2 regions of the Sporosarcina sp. GTC18466 genome follow, and region 2 is predicted to be linked to the other one. Evidence: a T-box and tRNA genes for the amino acid it is inferred to sense, from the RefSeq annotation. Region 2 holds a T-box; the other holds one or more tRNA genes.

Region 1 (3,186 bases), 1.4 Mb from region 2:
CCTAAAGAGTAACGGAGGCGCCCAAAGGTTCCCTCAGAATGGTTGGACATCATTCGCAGAGTGCAAAGGCATAAGGGAGCTTGACTGCGAGACCTACAAGTCGAGCAGGGTCGAAAGACGGGCTTAGTGATCCGGTGGTTCCGCATGGAAGGGCCATCGCTCAACGGATAAAAGCTACCCCGGGGATAACAGGCTTATCTCCCCCAAGAGTCCACATCGACGGGGAGGTTTGGCACCTCGATGTCGGCTCATCGCATCCTGGGGCTGTAGTCGGTCCCAAGGGTTGGGCTGTTCGCCCATTAAAGCGGTACGCGAGCTGGGTTCAGAACGTCGTGAGACAGTTCGGTCCCTATCCGTCGCGGGCGCAGGAAATTTGAGAGGAGCTGTCCTTAGTACGAGAGGACCGGGATGGACACACCGCTGGTGTACCAGTTGTTCTGCCAAGGGCATCGCTGGGTAGCTATGTGTGGACGGGATAAATGCTGAAAGCATCTAAGCATGAAGCCCCCCTCGAGATGAGATTTCCCTTTACTTCTGTAAGTAAGATCCCTCAAAGATGATGAGGTGGATAGGTCCGGGGTGGAAGCGTGGCGACACGTGCAGCTGACGGATACTAATCGATCGAGGACTTAACCAAGAAAAGCGGAGACGACCGTTTAGGCGCGACAGGCATAAGACAGCCTGCGGAAGTGGCGAAAGCCACCGGAGCAGGATGGCTTATGACCCCGAGCGACTGGGAGTTGAAGCTGGACACAAGAAATGCCGAAGCGGCCGCCAAGGCGCGACAGGCACAAGACGGATTGGCGAAGCGGCGCTTTCTGCCGCGCAGCCGAGACGGCTTGTGACCCGAGCGACTGGCCGCTGAGGCTGGACAGTTACAATAGTACGTTGATTACGTTACCCAATGTCACTTCTATCCGGTTTTGAATGAGCAATTCATTCAAAAAAAGCTCTTTTCACTAAAAAAAGTGCTTGTAAATCTCTAAAGAGATGATATAATAAGTAATGTCTTCAAAAGAAGTACAAGTCTGGTAATGATGGCGAAGAGGTCACACCCGTTCCCATACCGAACACGGAAGTTAAGTTCTTCAGCGCCGATGGTAGTAGGGGGCTTCCCCCTGTGAGAGTAGGACGTCGCCAGGCTTATATACGGAGGATTAGCTCAGCTGGGAGAGCACCTGCCTTACAAGCAGGGGGTCGGCGGTTCGAACCCGTCATCCTCCACCATATATCTTATGTGCCGGTGTAGCTCAACTGGTAGAGCAACTGACTTGTAATCAGTAGGTTGAGGGTTCAAGTCCTTTCGCCGGCACCACTAAGAGCCATTAGCTCAGTTGGTAGAGCATCTGACTTTTAATCAGAGGGTCGCAGGTTCGAATCCTGCATGGCTCACCATTTTAATCATGCGGGTGTGGTGGAACTGGCAGACACGCTAGACTTAGGATCTAGTGCCGCAAGGCGTGGGGGTTCGACTCCCTTCACCCGCACTTTATACGCGGAAGTAGTTCAGTGGTAGAATACGACCTTGCCAAGGTCGGGGTCGCGGGTTCGAATCCCGTCTTCCGCTCCAATTTTGCCGGGGTGGCGGAACTGGCAGACGCACAGGACTTAAAATCCTGCGGTAGGTGACTACCGTACCGGTTCGATTCCGGTCCTCGGCATCAGAACCAGTTAGGATCAAGCGCCCGTAGCTCAATTGGATAGAGCGTCTGACTACGGATCAGAAGGTTGTGGATTCGACTTCTGCCGGGCGCGCCATTACATAGCAATCACTTTACGGGAAGTAGCTCAGCTTGGTAGAGCACTTGGTTTGGGACCAAGGGGTCGCAGGTTCGAATCCTGTCTTCCCGACCACTTTCAAAATGGGGCCTTAGCTCAGCTGGGAGAGCGCCTGCCTTGCACGCAGGAGGTCAGCGGTTCGATCCCGCTAGGCTCCACCATTTATAATAACTGAGAGTTATAAGTACTTTCGGCGGCGTAGCTCAGCTGGCTAGAGCGTACGGTTCATACCCGTAAGGTCGTGGGTTCGATTCCCTCCGCCGCTATCAAAAGGACCTTTAGCTCAGTTGGTTAGAGCAGACGGCTCATAACCGTCCGGTCGCAGGTTCGAGTCCTGCAAGGTCCACCACTATTTGAATATTATCACGGAGGAATACCCAAGTCTGGCTGAAGGGATCGGTCTTGAAAACCGACAGGGGTGTTAAAGCCCGCGGGGGTTCGAATCCCTCTTCCTCCGCCATATTGCTTTTTGAAACAGCATATGGTATACTAAGAAAGTGCTTGTCAATCAAGCTAGCAATTACATGCAGTTCATATTATTATCGCGGGGTGGAGCAGTGGTAGCTCGTCGGGCTCATAACCCGAAGGTCGCAGGTTCAAATCCTGCCCCCGCAACCAAATGGTCCCGTGGTGTAGCGGTTAACATGCCTGCCTGTCACGCAGGAGATCGCCGGTTCGATCCCGGTCGGGACCGCCATTTCATCTTTTATACATAGAAGTGAAAATGCAGCACAAACGGCTCAGTAGCTCAGTCGGTAGAGCAAAGGACTGAAAATCCTTGTGTCGGCGGTTCGATTCCGTCCTGAGCCATTCTTCTGCGGGTGTAGTTTAGTGGTAAAACCTCAGCCTTCCAAGCTGATGATGAGGGTTCGATTCCCTTCACCCGCTCCAATGGGCCTATAGCTCAGCTGGTTAGAGCGCACGCCTGATAAGCGTGAGGTCGGTGGTTCGAGTCCACTTAGGCCCACCATTCCGCAGTAGCTCAGTGGTAGAGCAATCGGCTGTTAACCGATCGGTCGTAGGTTCGAGTCCTACCTGCGGAGCCATCATTTTTAATACGGGGAAGTACTCAAGAGGCTCAAGAGGCGCCCCTGCTAAGGGCGTAGGTCGCGTAAGCGGCGCGAGGGTTCGAATCCCTCCTTCTCCGCCATATGGCCCCTTGGTCAAGCGGTTAAGACACCGCCCTTTCACGGCGGTAACACGGGTTCGAATCCCGTAGGGGTCATCCCAAAAAAGCTGAACGGCATAAACCGTTCAGCTTTTTTTATTTCTCTTTATTGCCTAAGCGGCAGGTCCTTGCTTAGGCATTACTCTGTTTCCTTATCGTTAATATAGCTGTCTCCCTCGTGATAAGGGATATCGCCGATTGGAGATTCAAGTCCTTCCTGATCCAGTTCCTCTTCATAT
Region 2 (14,733 bases):
CACTTTGTGACCGTGTCGCTTTTCTGGATAAAGGCAGCATCCAGCTGCTCGATCGCCCGGACAGACTGAAGAAGCAGTACTCGGACTCTACTATCACTGTGGAATTGGCGAGCGAGGAAAAGGTCATTATTCCAGCGGGAACAGCAGGAGCCGCACAGCTTTATGAATTGATGAACAGTGATCAGGTATCGACCATCCATTCAAACGAGCCGACACTCGGCGATATTTTCATTCAAGTGACAGGGAGGAAACTGGCATGACATTTTCTTGGAAACGCGTGAATGCAATCTTTATGAAAGACTACAAGGACTTCTCTCGGAATCTGGCGGTATCCATCATCATTTTCATGCCGCCTGCTTTAGCAGCCCTGTACGGCCGGATGGGCGGTTCCATCGATTCGCACATCATGCTGATCAATATGGCGCTGGCCATGGTCGCCGCATTCGTCCAAAGCTGCTTGATCGCAGAGGAAAAAGAGAAGAACACGCTGCGCGGGCTGATGCTGTCCCCTGCCAGTACAACAGAAATCCTCGTCGGAAAGAGCTCGCTGACGTTTGTGCTGACACTTTTCACAGTTCTGCTCAGCATGTTTTTCGCAGGCTACAACCCGGCGAATATTGCAATCATCGCCATCGCCATCCTGTTGTCCACACTCTTTTATATTGGACTCGGAACGATGCTCGGTCTGTATGCGAAATCCGTCATGGAAGCGTCGCTTTATGTGACACCAGTAATTCTTCTTTTCTCATTTGGTACATTCATTCCGTTAATCGCTGATAAATATCCGATTTTGAAGGCGCTGCAATACTTGCCGAACATCCAGCTTCTAGAGATTGGCACGAAAGTGGAAACGGGCGCAGGGTTCGGAGATATCCTCCTCCCGCTTGCCGTAATTGCAGCCTGGGGCATTGCCATGGTAACAGTTGCGGTCATGGTGTACCGAAAACGGACGATGGACTAAAAGGAATGGGGGAAACTTCAATGAAACAATTCGGACGCATGTTTTTAGGATTTCTAGCGGGCATTGCTATTGTGTTCATGTTTAAGATGTTTTTCAGCTGAGAAATTGCCAGCGATCTCTGAATGGCCGATAATAGAAACAACCAACAACGGTCAGGAGTGATAGGAATGGGACGTATTGAAATCCGTTCACTGAACGTCGGCAAGCCGGAGGACGTAAAGTTCGGAAACAAAGAAGTACTGACAGGCATTCGCAAAAAGCCGGTGGATGCACCGGTTTTTTTGGCGCAGCTGAATTTCGAGGGTGATGGCCAAGGTGACCTGAAACACCACGGAGGCATCGACAAGGCGGTCTGCGTGTATCCGTTTGAGCATTATCCGTATTGGGAGCAAACGCTTGGTCATGCTATGTCACTAGGTGCCTTCGGTGAAAATCTTACGTTGTCCGGCTTAACAGAAAAGGATGTTTGCATCGGCGATATATTCACGATCGGAGAAGCAGTCGTACAAGTGAGCCAGCCGCGCCAGCCCTGTTTCAAACTTGGACTGCTGTACGGCCGCAAAGACATGCCAGTGCTTGTACAGGATTCCGGCTACACCGGGTTTTATTTCAGAGTCCTCAAAGAGGGGCTTGTCTCCCCTTCCGATGAACTGCAGCCGCATGAGCCGCATCCAAGCAAAATCACCGTAGCGGAAGCAAACCGGCTGATGCATCATGACAAGGAGGATTACGAAGGAATTCGTAGGTTACTGGACGTCGCCGAATTGTCAGGAAGCTGGCGGAAGACGTTTACGAAACGGCTGGCGGGTGACGAGGTAGATACAAGTGAGCGGCTGGCGGGGAAATGAAAACAAACAGTTATTAGTAGAATATGTACTCCACACCAGGGGGGAATTTGCTAGGCTTTAGAAATGAATTTCAAATAAAGAATAGAGTACTGTCTTGATAGCAGTAAACAACCATTCTACATAATACAAAAAGGCCATCCAGAATCAATTACCACTGATTCTGGATGGCCTTTTATTAAGTTCGCCACACATTACTTACAAATCATCAAACCCGTTCAAATCGCTCGTCTTCGTGTACTGACGGGAGGTCTGTTCGAAGAAGTCTGTTTTCGTGTCGTCGAAGTTGTCGACGTACGCGCGGATCCATTTCATCGGGTTGTCGGTGAACTCCGGATAGATTTCGCTGAGGCCGAGCATGCGGAGCATTTTGTTCGCCCGGTATTTCACGTAACCTGCCATCTCGTCGAGGTCGATGCCATCGATGTCGCCGAGGACATAGCGGCTCCAGATGATTTCCTGCTCGACGGAGTGGCGGAATTGGTCGTAGATCCACTCGGTGAATTCTTCGGTGTTGTATTCCGGATTCTCCGCAAGCGCTGCGCGGAAGATATCGCTGATCGCTTTTCCGTGCTGGAGCTCGTCCCGGTTGATGTATGAGATCATCGTCGATGTGCCGACCATCTTCTGGTGGCGCGCCAAGTTGTAAAAGAACGCGAAACCGCTGTAGAAGAAGAGGCCTTCGAGCAGCGTCGTATAGACCATCGCCTTGAGCACTGTCTCAATTGTCGGGTTTTCCGCGAATTCATTGTAGATGTCGACGATACGCTCGTTGCGCTTCATGAGCACTTCATCGGAACGGCCCATCTCGAATGCAGCGTTCTGCTTGTCGAGCGTCGTCACGGACGATAGGACGTACGCGTAGCTATGATTATGCTCGCTTTCCTGGTCCGCGATTGTCGCCATGATCGATTTGACGGACGGGTCCGTTGCGAAATCGGCGATCTTCATCGCCACGACCGTTTGCGGGCCGTCGAGTGTCGCGAGGAGGCCGATGATTTTCAGGAATGCGTCCTGCTCGGCTTTCGAGAGGTTCGCAAACTGCTTCACGTCCTGTGTCATGTCGACTTCATTCGCCGTCCAGAACAGCGAACGGATCCGCTGCCGGAGTGTATAGAAATGCGGGTGCGCGAGGTCGTTCCAGTTCAGGATGCCGCTCGCCTTGCCGCCAAAAATCGCTGTCGCCTTGTTCGGGTTTGCTGGATTCAGCACTTTAACTCGTGTAAGTGTAACCAATGTTCATAGACTCCTTTCGTCCATTCGATAACGTTCGTTTCCTGGGTGCCGCGCGGACTCTGTTCAATCTTGAGCGGCGGATAATTCGATGCATAGAACCGGGCGAGCTTGACCGCAGCATGGCAGAACAGATCGTCTCCACCAAACTGCGTATCTCCCGTACCGAACACATAGACGTCGTCCGGTTTGTAGCCGACGTCCAATACGAAATCCTTCACTTCGTCCGGCGTGGCTCCCTTATCCCATGTAAAGGTGCCGACGAGCATGGCGTCAAACTCGCGTGGATCCGGCACCGGGCCGAGGCCGATCCGGTGCATGGCCGTCCGGACCCCTGCCCTCTCCAGGTTTTCTTGAATCAATTCCGCTACTTCCTCCGTGTTACCGCTCCATGATGCGTAGGCGATCAGGAATGACACCATTCACATTCCTCGATGTCCGATGCGGTCGAACGCGTATAATACGTCGTCTTCATGCCGGATTCCCACGCTTTCATATGGAGGTCGAGCAGAACGGAAGCACGGATATTATTCGGTACATAAATATTGAATGAAATCGATTGGTCGATATGTTTCTGGCGCGCCGCGTTCTGTTTGATCGACCAGCGCTGGTCGACGATATACGCGGAACGGCGGTACACATCGTACGTATTGTGATCAAGATCCGGCGCGACGACCGGCAGCTTGTAGTCTTTCTTCTCTTCATGGTAGAACGGCTTGAAGACCGGATCGATCGAAGCGGTGGATCCCGCGATGACCGATGTCGAGCTGTTCGGTGCAACCGCCATCAGATATCCGTTCCGGATGCCGTTCTCGCCCACTTCTTTGCGCAGTTCATGCCACGCATCCGACTCGTAGCCGCGCACTTCAAAGTAGTTGCCGTTCTGCCAGTCGGACCCTTCGAACAGCGGGAACGCGCCTTTCTCTTTCGCAAGCTCCATGGAAGATTGGATCGTCAGGAATGCAATCTTTTCATATAGCTTGTCCGCATACGTGACAGCTTCATCGGACTCCCACTGGATGTTCTTCAGTGCGAGCAGGTGATGCCAGCCGAATGTGCCGAGGCCAATTCCCCGGTAGCGGGAGTTCGTCCGCTGCGCCTGGACGACCGGGATTTTATTGAGCTCGATAACATTGTCGAGCATACGCACCTGGATTTTGATCAAACGCTCCAGCACATCCGCCGGAACTGCGCGTCCGAGGTTGATGGACGACAAGTTACAGACGACGAAATCGCCCGGCTTCGTGCGAGTGACGACGAGATCGTCTTCTAGTGAGACCGATTCGAACTGCGTCGGGCTCATGTTTTGCATGATTTCTGAACAGAGGTTACTTGAATAGATAAGACCTTCATGCTTATTCGGGTTCTTCCGGTTCACTTCGTCGCGGTAGAACATGAATGGCGTGCCAGTCTCAAGCTGGCTGCGCATGATTCGCTTCATGATCTCGATCGCCGGGACCGTCTCTTTTGTAATTTCAGGGTGGTTTGTGCACTCCTCGTATTTCTCGCGGAATGAACCGTTCCCTTTGGATTCATCATAGAAATCTTCCAATGAATAGCCGAGAACCGTACGAACCTCGTGAGGATCGAACAAGTGCCAGTCGCCGCGCGCTTCCACTTGCTCCATGAACAGATCCGGCAGGCAGACGCCTGTGAAAATGTCGTGTGCACGAAGCCGGTCATCCCCATTGTTCAGCTTCAGGTCTAGGAACGTGAAGATGTCTTTATGCCAGACATCAAGATACACCGCGATTGCGCCTTGGCGCTGGCCGAGCTGGTCGACGCTGACCGCTGTGTTGTTCAGCTGTTTGATCCATGGAAGGACGCCGCTTGACGCGCCTTTGAAACCACGGATCGAGGAGCCGCGGGAGCGGACCTTGCCCATATAGACGCCGATGCCGCCGCCGTATTTCGACAAGTTCGCGATGTCCGTGTTGCTGTTGTAGATGCCTTGCAGCGAGTCATCGACCGTATCGATGAAGCAGCTGGACAGCTGTCCGTGCGGCTTCCCAGCGTTCGCAAGCGTCGGTGTCGCGACCGTCATATAGAGATTGCTCATCGCCCAGTAGGCTTCAGCGATTTTGCCGATGCGGTTCTCCGTTTCCTTCTGCATGAGCGTCATCGCGATGATGAGCCAGCGTTCCTGCGGGAGCTCCACCGCGTTTTTATTAAAATCAATTGCCGCATAGCGGTCCATGAGCGTCTTCAGGCCGATATATGTAAACAGCTTGTCCCGCTCCGGCTCAAGTAGAGCACCGATTGCGTCCAAGTCTTCTTTCGAATATGCATCGATAAGGTCCGCCGTGTAGAGGCCTTCGCCGACAAGGCGATGAACGTGACCTGCGAAATCCGTATACACTTCCTTGCCGCGGATGGAGCGCTGCTGCTCATATACGGAATCAAGATAAATGCGGGAAGCGACAAATGTCCAATGCGTCGATGCTTCGTCAATCTGGCTGAGTGCCTCAAGGATCATCGCTTTCGTCCAGCTCTCCTTGCTGCCTTCCGGGTTGCGCTCCTGCCATTTTGCACTCGCTTCAAGAAGCGGAGCAATCCTGCTTTCACCGAATTCCTCCTTCAATCGTCCTACAATGTCATTTACTGTCGTTTTTTCACGAATCAACGTCATGCCTCATGGCTCCTCTCGTGGAATTTATTATAATAGCGATGCCCTTATTGATAGAGGGCGATCGCAGGGTCTCATGGATAATTGGGTATTATACAGAGCTTGCAGGGGTTCAAATCCACTCATCTCCGCCATCAAGCTGCATTGAGCCGCCTGGCGGGCTAACACTACATATAGTGTCTTATGTACTCTTACTACCCTAACATGTTGTGTTCTAATCGTCTAGGGGCTAAAAGATTAAATTACGTTGTCAAGTTTTTCGACCTGAAAATCAGGGAATGGAAAAAGCGGCCGTCGGAACGGCCGCTCGCTACTTCCATTATAGGACTTTGCCATCACGGTGTGAATAAAGACGGCCCAACACATAATATTCTATCTTTCGACACGGCCATCAAAACGGTTCAAGTGCGGAAGACCGGTCGATAAAAATGAATGAATCATACCGGCTGCCGACTTTTGATGGGACGAAATTCCCATACGCTTCAAACTCCGGATTATAGACGACGCCGATCGCCCGGTGCCCAATCCATTCATTGAACAGTTGCCGGTTTTCATCTGTGAACAGCAGAACCTTATCCTCCGCTCCCGCCGCATGCATCTGCCCTTCCCATGTATTCAGCCTGGCGGGCGGGATCGTCATCCGCTCAAACTGCGCGTCCCAGCTTTCCCCTGCAATGACTTCCCCTTCGTATGTTCCGAATCCGATTGCGTACGTTTTGTCCTTGCCATACTGCTCCCGGATCAGCTGACCCACATTGATCATGCCTTCATCCTTCATGGACGTTGCGGACGCATCACCGATATGGGTGTTATGCTCCCAAACGATCAATTTTGCGCCGTTATGATAGTTTTTGAGTTCCTTGATCGCTTCGACCATATGAAGGTCACGGGTATTCCAAGAGACGGCGTCATCCTGAAGCATCTCCCGATAATACGCCTCCGCATTTTTAGCGACCAGTGCATTCATGACCACATTCAGGTCTGCCTCGTGTTCGCTTCCATACCTTTCTTCATTCCCCCGGATGGATGACAGCAGTTTGGACACTTCCCCGATGCACTCATCCGTGAAATGGGCCGTCGATAAGGCATAGTGTTCCGGCATCCGGTTGTATGGCTCGAAACAGGAGAACGCTTTTTTCGCAAGATCCAGGTCGGCTCCGTACTGCGGATTTTCTGAAAGGAAGCCGAGCAGTTCATCGATGGATTCGTACAGACTATACATATCAATGCCATAGAAACCGGCTTTTTGCCTCGCAGTTTTGTTGTAGTCTTTCATCCATTCGACAAAATTCGCGACCGTCATGTTCCGCCACATCCACTCCGGCCAGCGGTTAAACGACTCTTGCAGCACGTCCCGCGCGGAACCGCCGTCGCCATACCCTTTCACATACCGGTTGACCTCTTCGGCGGCCGGCCAGTCGCCTTCCACGGCAACAGCGGTGAAACCATGTTCCTCGATCAGCCGTTTCGAAAGCTCCGCCCGGATTTCGTAGAACTCTTTCGTCCCGTGCGTCGCCTCGCCGATCATCACCACTTCCGCATCCGAAGCCGCTTGGACCACTTTAGCGAGCGACGTTTCATCCAGCGGCAGTCCATGTTCCCCGATCGCCGCCCTCATTTTCTTCGACATTCCTGTCACTCCTCTCTACTTGTAGCATACCCAGGAGAGTGGCGGGAAAACGGCGTAGAGAGGTTATCACCGCCTGGAGCCTGTTTATCACCGCTTAGAAGGAGTTTATCACCGGATAAAGCTGCTTTATCACCGGCTGGGAAGAGTTTATCACCGGGTAGATTGAATTTATCACCACACGGGTGCAATTCATGAAATTCAGAAGAATAGCTGCATCTTTCACTGAATATGGTATACTAGTAAATAGAGACACGGCTTCCGGACTTTTCGGAAACCGGAATGTCTTACTTTTTTTGCCGATATTTGATTTTTTCACTCTGATTTATCGGCAAAAAATATCATGAAAAATATTAGGAGGTATGTATGCTTACGTTTCAGAATGTCAGCAAGGTGTATGAAGACGGTTTCAAGGCGGTCGATTCGATCAGTCTTGAGATTGCGAAAGGTGAACTGCTTGTACTCATCGGACCGAGTGGTTCAGGAAAGTCAACAACGATGAAAATGATCAATCGGATGCAACCGCATACAAGCGGGACTATTCTGATTGACGGGAAAGACAATAATTCATATGTAGCGTCGGAGCTGCGGCGGAGCATTGGATATGTCATCCAGCAGATCGGCTTGTTTCCGCACTATACGATTGAAAAAAACATTGCGACGGTTCCCCAGCTGAATGGATGGGACCCAGCGGCAATCAAAGCCCGGGTGAAGGAACTTCTGAACTTGGTCGGACTGGACCCTGCCGTTTATGCGGGACGCTATCCGAAAGAACTCTCCGGAGGCCAGCAGCAGCGGGTCGGCATTGCACGCGCCCTTGCTTCGAACCCGGACATCATCTTGATGGATGAGCCCTTCAGTGCGCTCGATCCCATTACTAGAGAACAATTGCAGGGAGAACTTATTTCACTGCATAAAAAATTGAATAAGACGATCATTTTCGTAACGCATGACATGGATGAGGCACTCAAAATGGGCGACCGGATCGCCATTATGAAAGACGGAAAGCTACTTCAGTTGGACACTCCAGAAAAGCTGCTTCATGAACCCGCCCACGGCTTCGTCGAAGAATTCATCGGGAAACACCGGATCATCCAGAACCCAGAACTGATGCCGGTCCAGGATATCATGTCGGAGTCGGTCATCACGGCTCTTCCCCAATCTTCTCCTGAAAAAGCGATCAACCATATCCGTCAAAAGAAGATTACCGATCTCATCATCGTGAATGAAGAAAAGGAATTGCTCGGCATCGTGTCTGCCTACGATGTCATCAAAAAAATGGCATCCATCCAAATGATTGAAGAGGTCATGCTGCCAGTGAATCATTACTTGCAGACCACTTCTTCCGCCAAAGATGCAATCATCATGATGGAAGAATCGCCGTTCGGCCTCTTGCCTGTCGTTGATGAGAATCAGCGAGTGACAGGACTTGTGACACGCGGATCCTTATTATCCGCCCTCTCCAGCCAATGGACGGAAGCAGAGGTGGTCGCCATATGAATAACATGTCCATCTGGAGCCAATTGGTGGATCAGTCCCAAATGCGCTGGAAGGAAGTGCTGGAGGCGACGTCCGTGCATATCCAGCTCGTGTTCTTCTCTATGCTGATCGCCATCGTCCTGGGCGTCTTTCTAGGCATCCTTGTTACAAGGGTCCCGCAACTGCGCACCATCGTGCTTGGAGGGACCGGAGTCATGCAGACGATTCCGAGCCTCGCCCTGCTCGGCTTCATGATCCCTATTTTCGGGATCGGCGTCAAAACAGCCATCGCCGCTCTTTTCCTCTATTCGCTGCTGCCGATCGCCCGCAACACGTACGCGGGGATCAGTGACGTCGACCCGGCAACGCGGGAGGCGGCCAAAGGGATGGGAATGACCAGTGCGCAAATCCTGTTCAAAGTGGAATTGCCGCTCGCCATCCCGGTCATCATGGCCGGCATCCGGACTGCTGCCGTCATCAACGTCGGTAATGCGACACTGGCAGCTTTCATCGGTGCTGGCGGGCTCGGGGACTTCATCTTCCTCGGCATCACACGCGGCATTGACGGGTTGATCCTGCTCGGCGCCATCCCGGCTGCATTGCTCGCAATCTTGCTCGAGGTGTTCTTCAGTTCCGTGGAACGCTGGACGACGCCGAAAGGGCTGAAAACGGAATGAGGAAAACCATCCTGTTCTTCCTGACCCTCGGCATGGCGATGGTCCTGCTGTCCGGCTGCATCTTCAACGAGAAGGACTCTTTAGTGTTAGGATCCCGCAACAATACAGAGAGTATCATCCTATCCCATATCATGGGGGAATTGATTGAGCAGAAATCCGACATCAACGTCATGTACAAAGAGAATCTTGGAGGATCGAATGTTGTCTGGAATGCGGTGAAAAATGGATTGATCGACGTCGTCCCGGACTACACGGGAACCATTGTCGTCAATTACTATCATGAGGAGCCGGGCGACGCAGATGAGACACTGGCCCTGACAAGAGAGCTCGTAGACGGTGACGGAGTGATCGCCTTCAATACATTCGGCTTCAACAACACCTATACGCTCGCGCTCGACGAATCGAAAGCCGAGGAACTGGGCGTGGTGACGTTCAGCGATTTTGCAAAGCACTCACAGGATTTCAGGCTTGGCGCCGTCTTTGAATTCATCGACCGTCCCGATGGACTTCCCGGTTTCCAGAAAGAGTATGGACTGAAGTTCAAGAACGTCAAAGGAATGGATCACGGGATCATGTATCGCTCCATCAACGCGGATGAAGTGGATGTCATCAATTCCTACACGACAGACGGGCAGCTTCAGGAATTCGATTTGCGCGTCCTTGAAGATGACAAGTCCTATTTCCCTCCGTATCACGCCCTCCCGCTCGTCCGGAAGGAGACATTGGAGGAATATCCGGAAGTCGAAGGCATCCTGCGGCAGCTGGAAGGCCAGATTGACGAAGAGGCCATGCAGAAGATGAATGCCAAAGTCGATAACGACGGCATGATGGTGGAACGGGTCGCAAAGGAATTCCTCATTGAAAAAGGGTTGATCGAAGGGTAAGCAGGCTGCGGGGAAACTGATGAGGCATTTGCCCATTGACATCCGGCCTCCCCCTTTGCTACACTCAGTCTCAATATCGTTGACGAAGAGAGTAATGCTCTTTCTTTCCTGATAGCGAGCCGGGGATGGTGGAAGCCTGGCGGAAATGGATGCATGAAACGCACTTCCGAGATGCTTTTTCGAACTGCAGTAGGAAAAGCCGGTGTCTCGCCGTTAGGAGGAAGACGGCCTCTTCAAGCAAGGGGCAATTTGAGTGGTACCGCGGAACGAGCTTCCGTCTCATTGAATTGAGACGGGAGCTTTTTTGTATTTCGGAGGAGGATGTCGGAATGAAAAAGATGATTGTCGAAGCGCTGGCGCCGGTTTGCCCGGTCGCTGTCTCAGAGCAGATGATTGAACGGCCGCAGCACGCAGAGATGGGCGATTTCGCGCTGCCCTGTTTTCCCTTCGCAAAGGAGCTGCGCAAGTCTCCCGCTTTAATCGCACAGGAAATTGCAGCTAGTGTGAAGCACCCTGCCATCCAGAAAGCAGAGGCGGCTGGGGGCTATGTGAACTTGTTTCTAAACCGAGGGCAGATGGCAGAACCGGTTATTGAAGAGATCCTGAGTAAGCAAGACGGCTTCGGGTCGGCAAATATCGGCAATGGGGGCGTTGTCACGATCGATATGTCGTCGCCGAATATCGCGAAGCCATTTTCAATGGGCCATTTGCGCTCGACGATCATCGGGAACTCAATCGCTTTATTGCTCGAAAAGACCGGCTACCGCCCCGTGAAGATCAATTACATTGGTGACTGGGGCACGCAGTTCGGCAAGCTGCTGACTGCTTACCGGAAATGGGGCAGCCAGGCAGAGGTCGAGCAGGCGCCGATCGAGACGCTGCTCAAGCTGTACATCCAGTTCCATGAAGAAGCGGAAACAGATCCGTCCTTGAACGATGAAGGCCGTGCCGCTTTCAAGTCGCTGGAAGATGGAGATGCGGAGGCTCTTGCGCTGTGGAAATGGTTCAAGGAGGAGTCGCTGAAGGAATTCCAGCGGATCTATGAGCTCCTCGGCGTATCGTTTGATTCGTATAACGGCGAAGCGTACTACAATGACAAAATGGGGCCGGTCGTCGAAGAGCTGGAAGAGAAAGATCTGCTGTCCGAATCAGATGGCGCCCGCGTCGTGGATCTCGGCGATTCGATGCCGCCCTGCCTGATCACCAAGTCGGACGGCGCCACACTGTATGCAACGCGGGATCTCGCCGCTGCGATCGACCGGAAGCGCACGTATGACTTCGTCAAATCGATCTATGTCGTCGGCAACGAGCAGAGCCTTCATTTTACACAGTTGAAGCAAGTGCTCGGCAAGATGGGCTATGAATGGGCGGATGCGATCGAACATGTACCGTTTGGCCTGATCCTGAAAGACGGCAAGAAGATGTCGACGCGGAAAGGGAAGATCGTCTTACTGGAAGAAGTGCTGAACGAGGCAATCGAGCTAGCGAAGCAAAACATCGAGGCGAAAAACCCGAATCTCGCCGACAAGGAGCATGTGGCAAAAGCAGTCGGCGTCGGTGCGATCCTGTTCAGCGACCTGAAGCAGCACCGCAAGCATGACATCGAGTTCGATCTTGCCAAAATGCTGCAGACGGAAGGCGAGACGGGACCTTATTTGCAGTATACATGCGCGCGTGCCCACTCGATTTTGCGAAAAGCAGGCACAAAAGGTAATTTCCAAGCAGAAGGTGTCAATGACCTGGAGTGGGAGATCGTTAAGCAGCTTGAACAATTTCCGCAAGCAATCGGCCGGGCTGCATCAGAGCTCGATCCATCCATCGTCGCCCGATTTGCGATCGACCTCGCCCAGTCATTCAATTCCTTCTATGGCAATGTCCATATCTTGTCCGATTCCGCCAACCAATCGTTCCGGCTGGCATTGGTCGAAGCGGTCGCGACCGTGCTCGCCGAATCAATGCGGCTGCTCGGCATGCAGGCGCCTGAAGAGATGTGAAAAAGAGCCTGCCCGTCAGTTGATGGGCAGGCTCTTCGTCGTCAGTCCGCTTGCAAAGTGAAGCGGTCGACGATCTCCTGGAGTTCATTTGCAATATTCTTCATGCGTGTCGTGGAATCCGCGACACGTTCGAGTTCCGTCTGCTGGGCGACAGAGGATGCGCTCACCTGCTCGGCGGAGGCAGCGGTCTCTTCCGAAACAGCGGAGACGCTTTGGATGGACATCATCGCTTCATCTTTGTTCGTCAGCATTTGCGTAAGCTCTTCATTCAGCTTGGCGATTGCCTTGCTCATTTTGCCGGTCAGCTCCGCGTTCTGCTCGAATGCCTCTTCCGTGCTTGTGAACGATGCATTGATGCCTTCCCGTGTCTTGAGGTTCGATTCGACGACAGCGACAGTCTGCCTGGACTCTTCCAGGATTTCGCTGACGGTCTGCTGGATCACTTCCGTCTCGACGCGCGACTGCTCAGCAAGTTTCCGCACCTCTTCCGCAACGACCGCGAAACCTTTGCCATGCTCCCCGGCGCGCGCCGCTTCAATGCTTGCGTTCAGCGCAAGCAAATTCGTCTGCGCGGTGATGTCGTGGATCGATGTAATCACTTGGTTGATCGCTTCGATGCGGTTCGACAAGGCATCCATCTGGGCCTGCACCTTGGCATTCATCTCGTTCGCGGACTCATTGTGATTCCGCAGCGTCGCAATTTCATGCATGCCGTTCTCCGTCGACTCGACCGTCATCCGGGACAGCTCATCCATGTTTTCAGCGAGGCACGACAGTTCGTTGATCTGTTCCGCGAGATCTGCCATGATCCGGCTCGTCTCCTCGGTATCTTCCGACTGCTTGGAAGCGCCTTGCGCAATTTCGTTCGTCGCCAGCGACACTTCCTCGCTGGATGCCACAATCTCTTCGAATGCATGATGGACGCGGCCAGACGACTCATTCAGTTCCGCGGAGGAGCCTTTCACCGCATGCAGCGCTTCGTTCGTCTGGCGCAGCATATCGTTGTAGGCGCTAGCGACTGCTCCGATTTCATCGTTCTTCAAATACCGGGCGTCCACGTAATCGGTCATATCGCCGGAAGCGGCCTGCTCGATCGAAGACTTGATCACCGACAGGGGCTTCAGCTGCCTGTAGATGAACCAGCCCGTCACACCGGCCATGACCGCAATCATGACGAGGCCAGCGATGATGGTCGTCCAGAGGATCGTATTGAATGTAGATAGGATTTGCGACTGCGGCAATACAGTTTGCACGGCCCATACCTCATCTATATCGGTCATCGAAATCGGTGCAATCGCGTTGAATGACAGCTCCCCGAGACTCTGGGAATTGACATACAGTGTGCCGATCTCGTGGCTGTCGATCTTCTCTTTCACCGGCTGCCAGTCGATGGCGTCTTTCATATTGGACCCGTTCATTCCCGGTTTGATGCTGTTGGCGGTGACAACTCCGCGATCCGTGATGATTGCCGCATAGCCGCCATCCGGTTTGATCGTCTGCGTCAGATCATTCATGAAGTCGATCGAAATATCCGTCGTCAAGACGCCAAAGAACTGGCCTGATCCGTCAATCAGCGGCACCGAAATCGTCGTCATCTGGATTGTCGTGCCGCCTAAATCATAATCATACGGTTCCGTCATGACAGCCCGCTTTTCATTTTTCGGAATCAAATACCAATCCCCTTCGCCCTCGCTCTCATATCCGCTGAGTGCTTCGACTTCCACGGTCGAATCGGTCTCATACAAATAGGGGATGAACCGGTCAGCCGCGTCGGTCAGGCTGTTGCGGGACAAGCCGTCCAAGGGAATTGAGCCTTTCTCGAAAACGGCCGCCATGCCGATGGCGTCTTCATTCCCTTTCAGATTGGCTGTAATGACGCTGATCACTTCGTCAGGCGTCAGGTCGCCGCTTGCGCTCAATGTCTCAAACATGCGTTTCGTCGTCCGCAGCATTTCATTCGTCTTGTTAAAACGCTCACTTAACAGCGTCGCGTTGTAGCGCGTGTTCTCCATCGCGAAGTCTTCGGCATCATCAATGCTGCTGGCACGCAGAATCGTGCTGGTCGCGGCGGCATAGATGACGAACAGCACAACAAATAGGCCGATGATGATTGCGGAGAGCTTCCGCGCGATGCTCTTTTGCTTCTTCAATAGGTGTAACCTCCCAAAAGTCCATATACTTTTTATATCGGAAGACCTAGCCCTTTTTATAGTTATTCTAAGAAAACAACCATTAAAAAAGCATTCCGAATAGTGGAATGCTTTTGGTGTATATACATTTCAGTTACCGCCGTTCATCCTCCCAGCACTCCGCCCCTTTTAGGCCCGGCACGGATTTCGCTTTGAAAACAGGATTCTTGCCGGCTTTGCGCTGCCTCGTGAAGTCATCCAGCACCTTGAAGGCGACC

What was found. A T-box is a leader RNA that pairs with one kind of tRNA and senses whether it is charged. The one in region 2 lies ahead of argS (arginine--tRNA ligase), so its partner is inferred to be a tRNA-Arg.
Region 1: it has a tRNA-Arg gene. The T-box ahead of argS (arginine--tRNA ligase) is inferred to sense a tRNA for this amino acid. The anticodon was not compared.

The regions. Positions count from the first base shown of each region.
Region 1 covers NZ_AP044037.1:3,135,705-3,138,890, forward strand. The annotation lists rRNA gene ACZ5FK_RS15700 (23S ribosomal RNA) at 1-637, shown strand, start outside; rRNA gene rrf (5S ribosomal RNA) at 1,028-1,143, shown strand; tRNA gene ACZ5FK_RS15710 (tRNA-Val) at 1,152-1,227, shown strand; tRNA gene ACZ5FK_RS15715 (tRNA-Thr) at 1,240-1,315, shown strand; tRNA gene ACZ5FK_RS15720 (tRNA-Lys) at 1,320-1,395, shown strand; tRNA gene ACZ5FK_RS15725 (tRNA-Leu) at 1,406-1,487, shown strand; tRNA gene ACZ5FK_RS15730 (tRNA-Gly) at 1,496-1,570, shown strand; tRNA gene ACZ5FK_RS15735 (tRNA-Leu) at 1,576-1,661, shown strand; tRNA gene ACZ5FK_RS15740 (tRNA-Arg) at 1,682-1,758, shown strand; tRNA gene ACZ5FK_RS15745 (tRNA-Pro) at 1,778-1,854, shown strand; tRNA gene ACZ5FK_RS15750 (tRNA-Ala) at 1,865-1,940, shown strand; tRNA gene ACZ5FK_RS15755 (tRNA-Met) at 1,972-2,045, shown strand; tRNA gene ACZ5FK_RS15760 (tRNA-Ile) at 2,052-2,128, shown strand; tRNA gene ACZ5FK_RS15765 (tRNA-Ser) at 2,147-2,239, shown strand; tRNA gene ACZ5FK_RS15770 (tRNA-Met) at 2,323-2,397, shown strand; tRNA gene ACZ5FK_RS15775 (tRNA-Asp) at 2,401-2,476, shown strand; tRNA gene ACZ5FK_RS15780 (tRNA-Phe) at 2,517-2,589, shown strand; tRNA gene ACZ5FK_RS15785 (tRNA-Gly) at 2,597-2,670, shown strand; tRNA gene ACZ5FK_RS15790 (tRNA-Ile) at 2,673-2,749, shown strand; tRNA gene ACZ5FK_RS15795 (tRNA-Asn) at 2,751-2,825, shown strand; tRNA gene ACZ5FK_RS15800 (tRNA-Ser) at 2,839-2,929, shown strand; tRNA gene ACZ5FK_RS15805 (tRNA-Glu) at 2,933-3,004, shown strand; gene ACZ5FK_RS15810 (TraR/DksA C4-type zinc finger protein) at 3,087-3,186, opposite strand, start outside.
Region 2 covers NZ_AP044037.1:1,756,585-1,771,317, forward strand. The annotation lists gene ACZ5FK_RS08470 (ABC transporter ATP-binding protein) at 1-260, shown strand, start outside; gene ACZ5FK_RS08475 (ABC transporter permease) at 257-961, shown strand; gene ACZ5FK_RS08480 (MOSC domain-containing protein) at 1,129-1,809, shown strand; gene ACZ5FK_RS08485 (ribonucleotide-diphosphate reductase subunit beta) at 2,005-3,042, opposite strand; gene ACZ5FK_RS08490 (flavodoxin) at 3,012-3,461, opposite strand; gene ACZ5FK_RS08495 (ribonucleoside-diphosphate reductase subunit alpha) at 3,446-5,668, opposite strand; gene ACZ5FK_RS08500 (erythromycin esterase family protein) at 6,057-7,295, opposite strand; gene ACZ5FK_RS08505 (betaine/proline/choline family ABC transporter ATP-binding protein) at 7,659-8,792, shown strand; gene ACZ5FK_RS08510 (ABC transporter permease) at 8,789-9,448, shown strand; gene ACZ5FK_RS08515 (glycine betaine ABC transporter substrate-binding protein) at 9,445-10,332, shown strand; T-box leader at 10,403-10,617, shown strand; gene argS (arginine--tRNA ligase) at 10,662-12,326, shown strand; gene ACZ5FK_RS08525 (methyl-accepting chemotaxis protein) at 12,368-14,476, opposite strand; gene ACZ5FK_RS08530 (alanine/glycine:cation symporter family protein) at 14,610-14,733, opposite strand, start outside.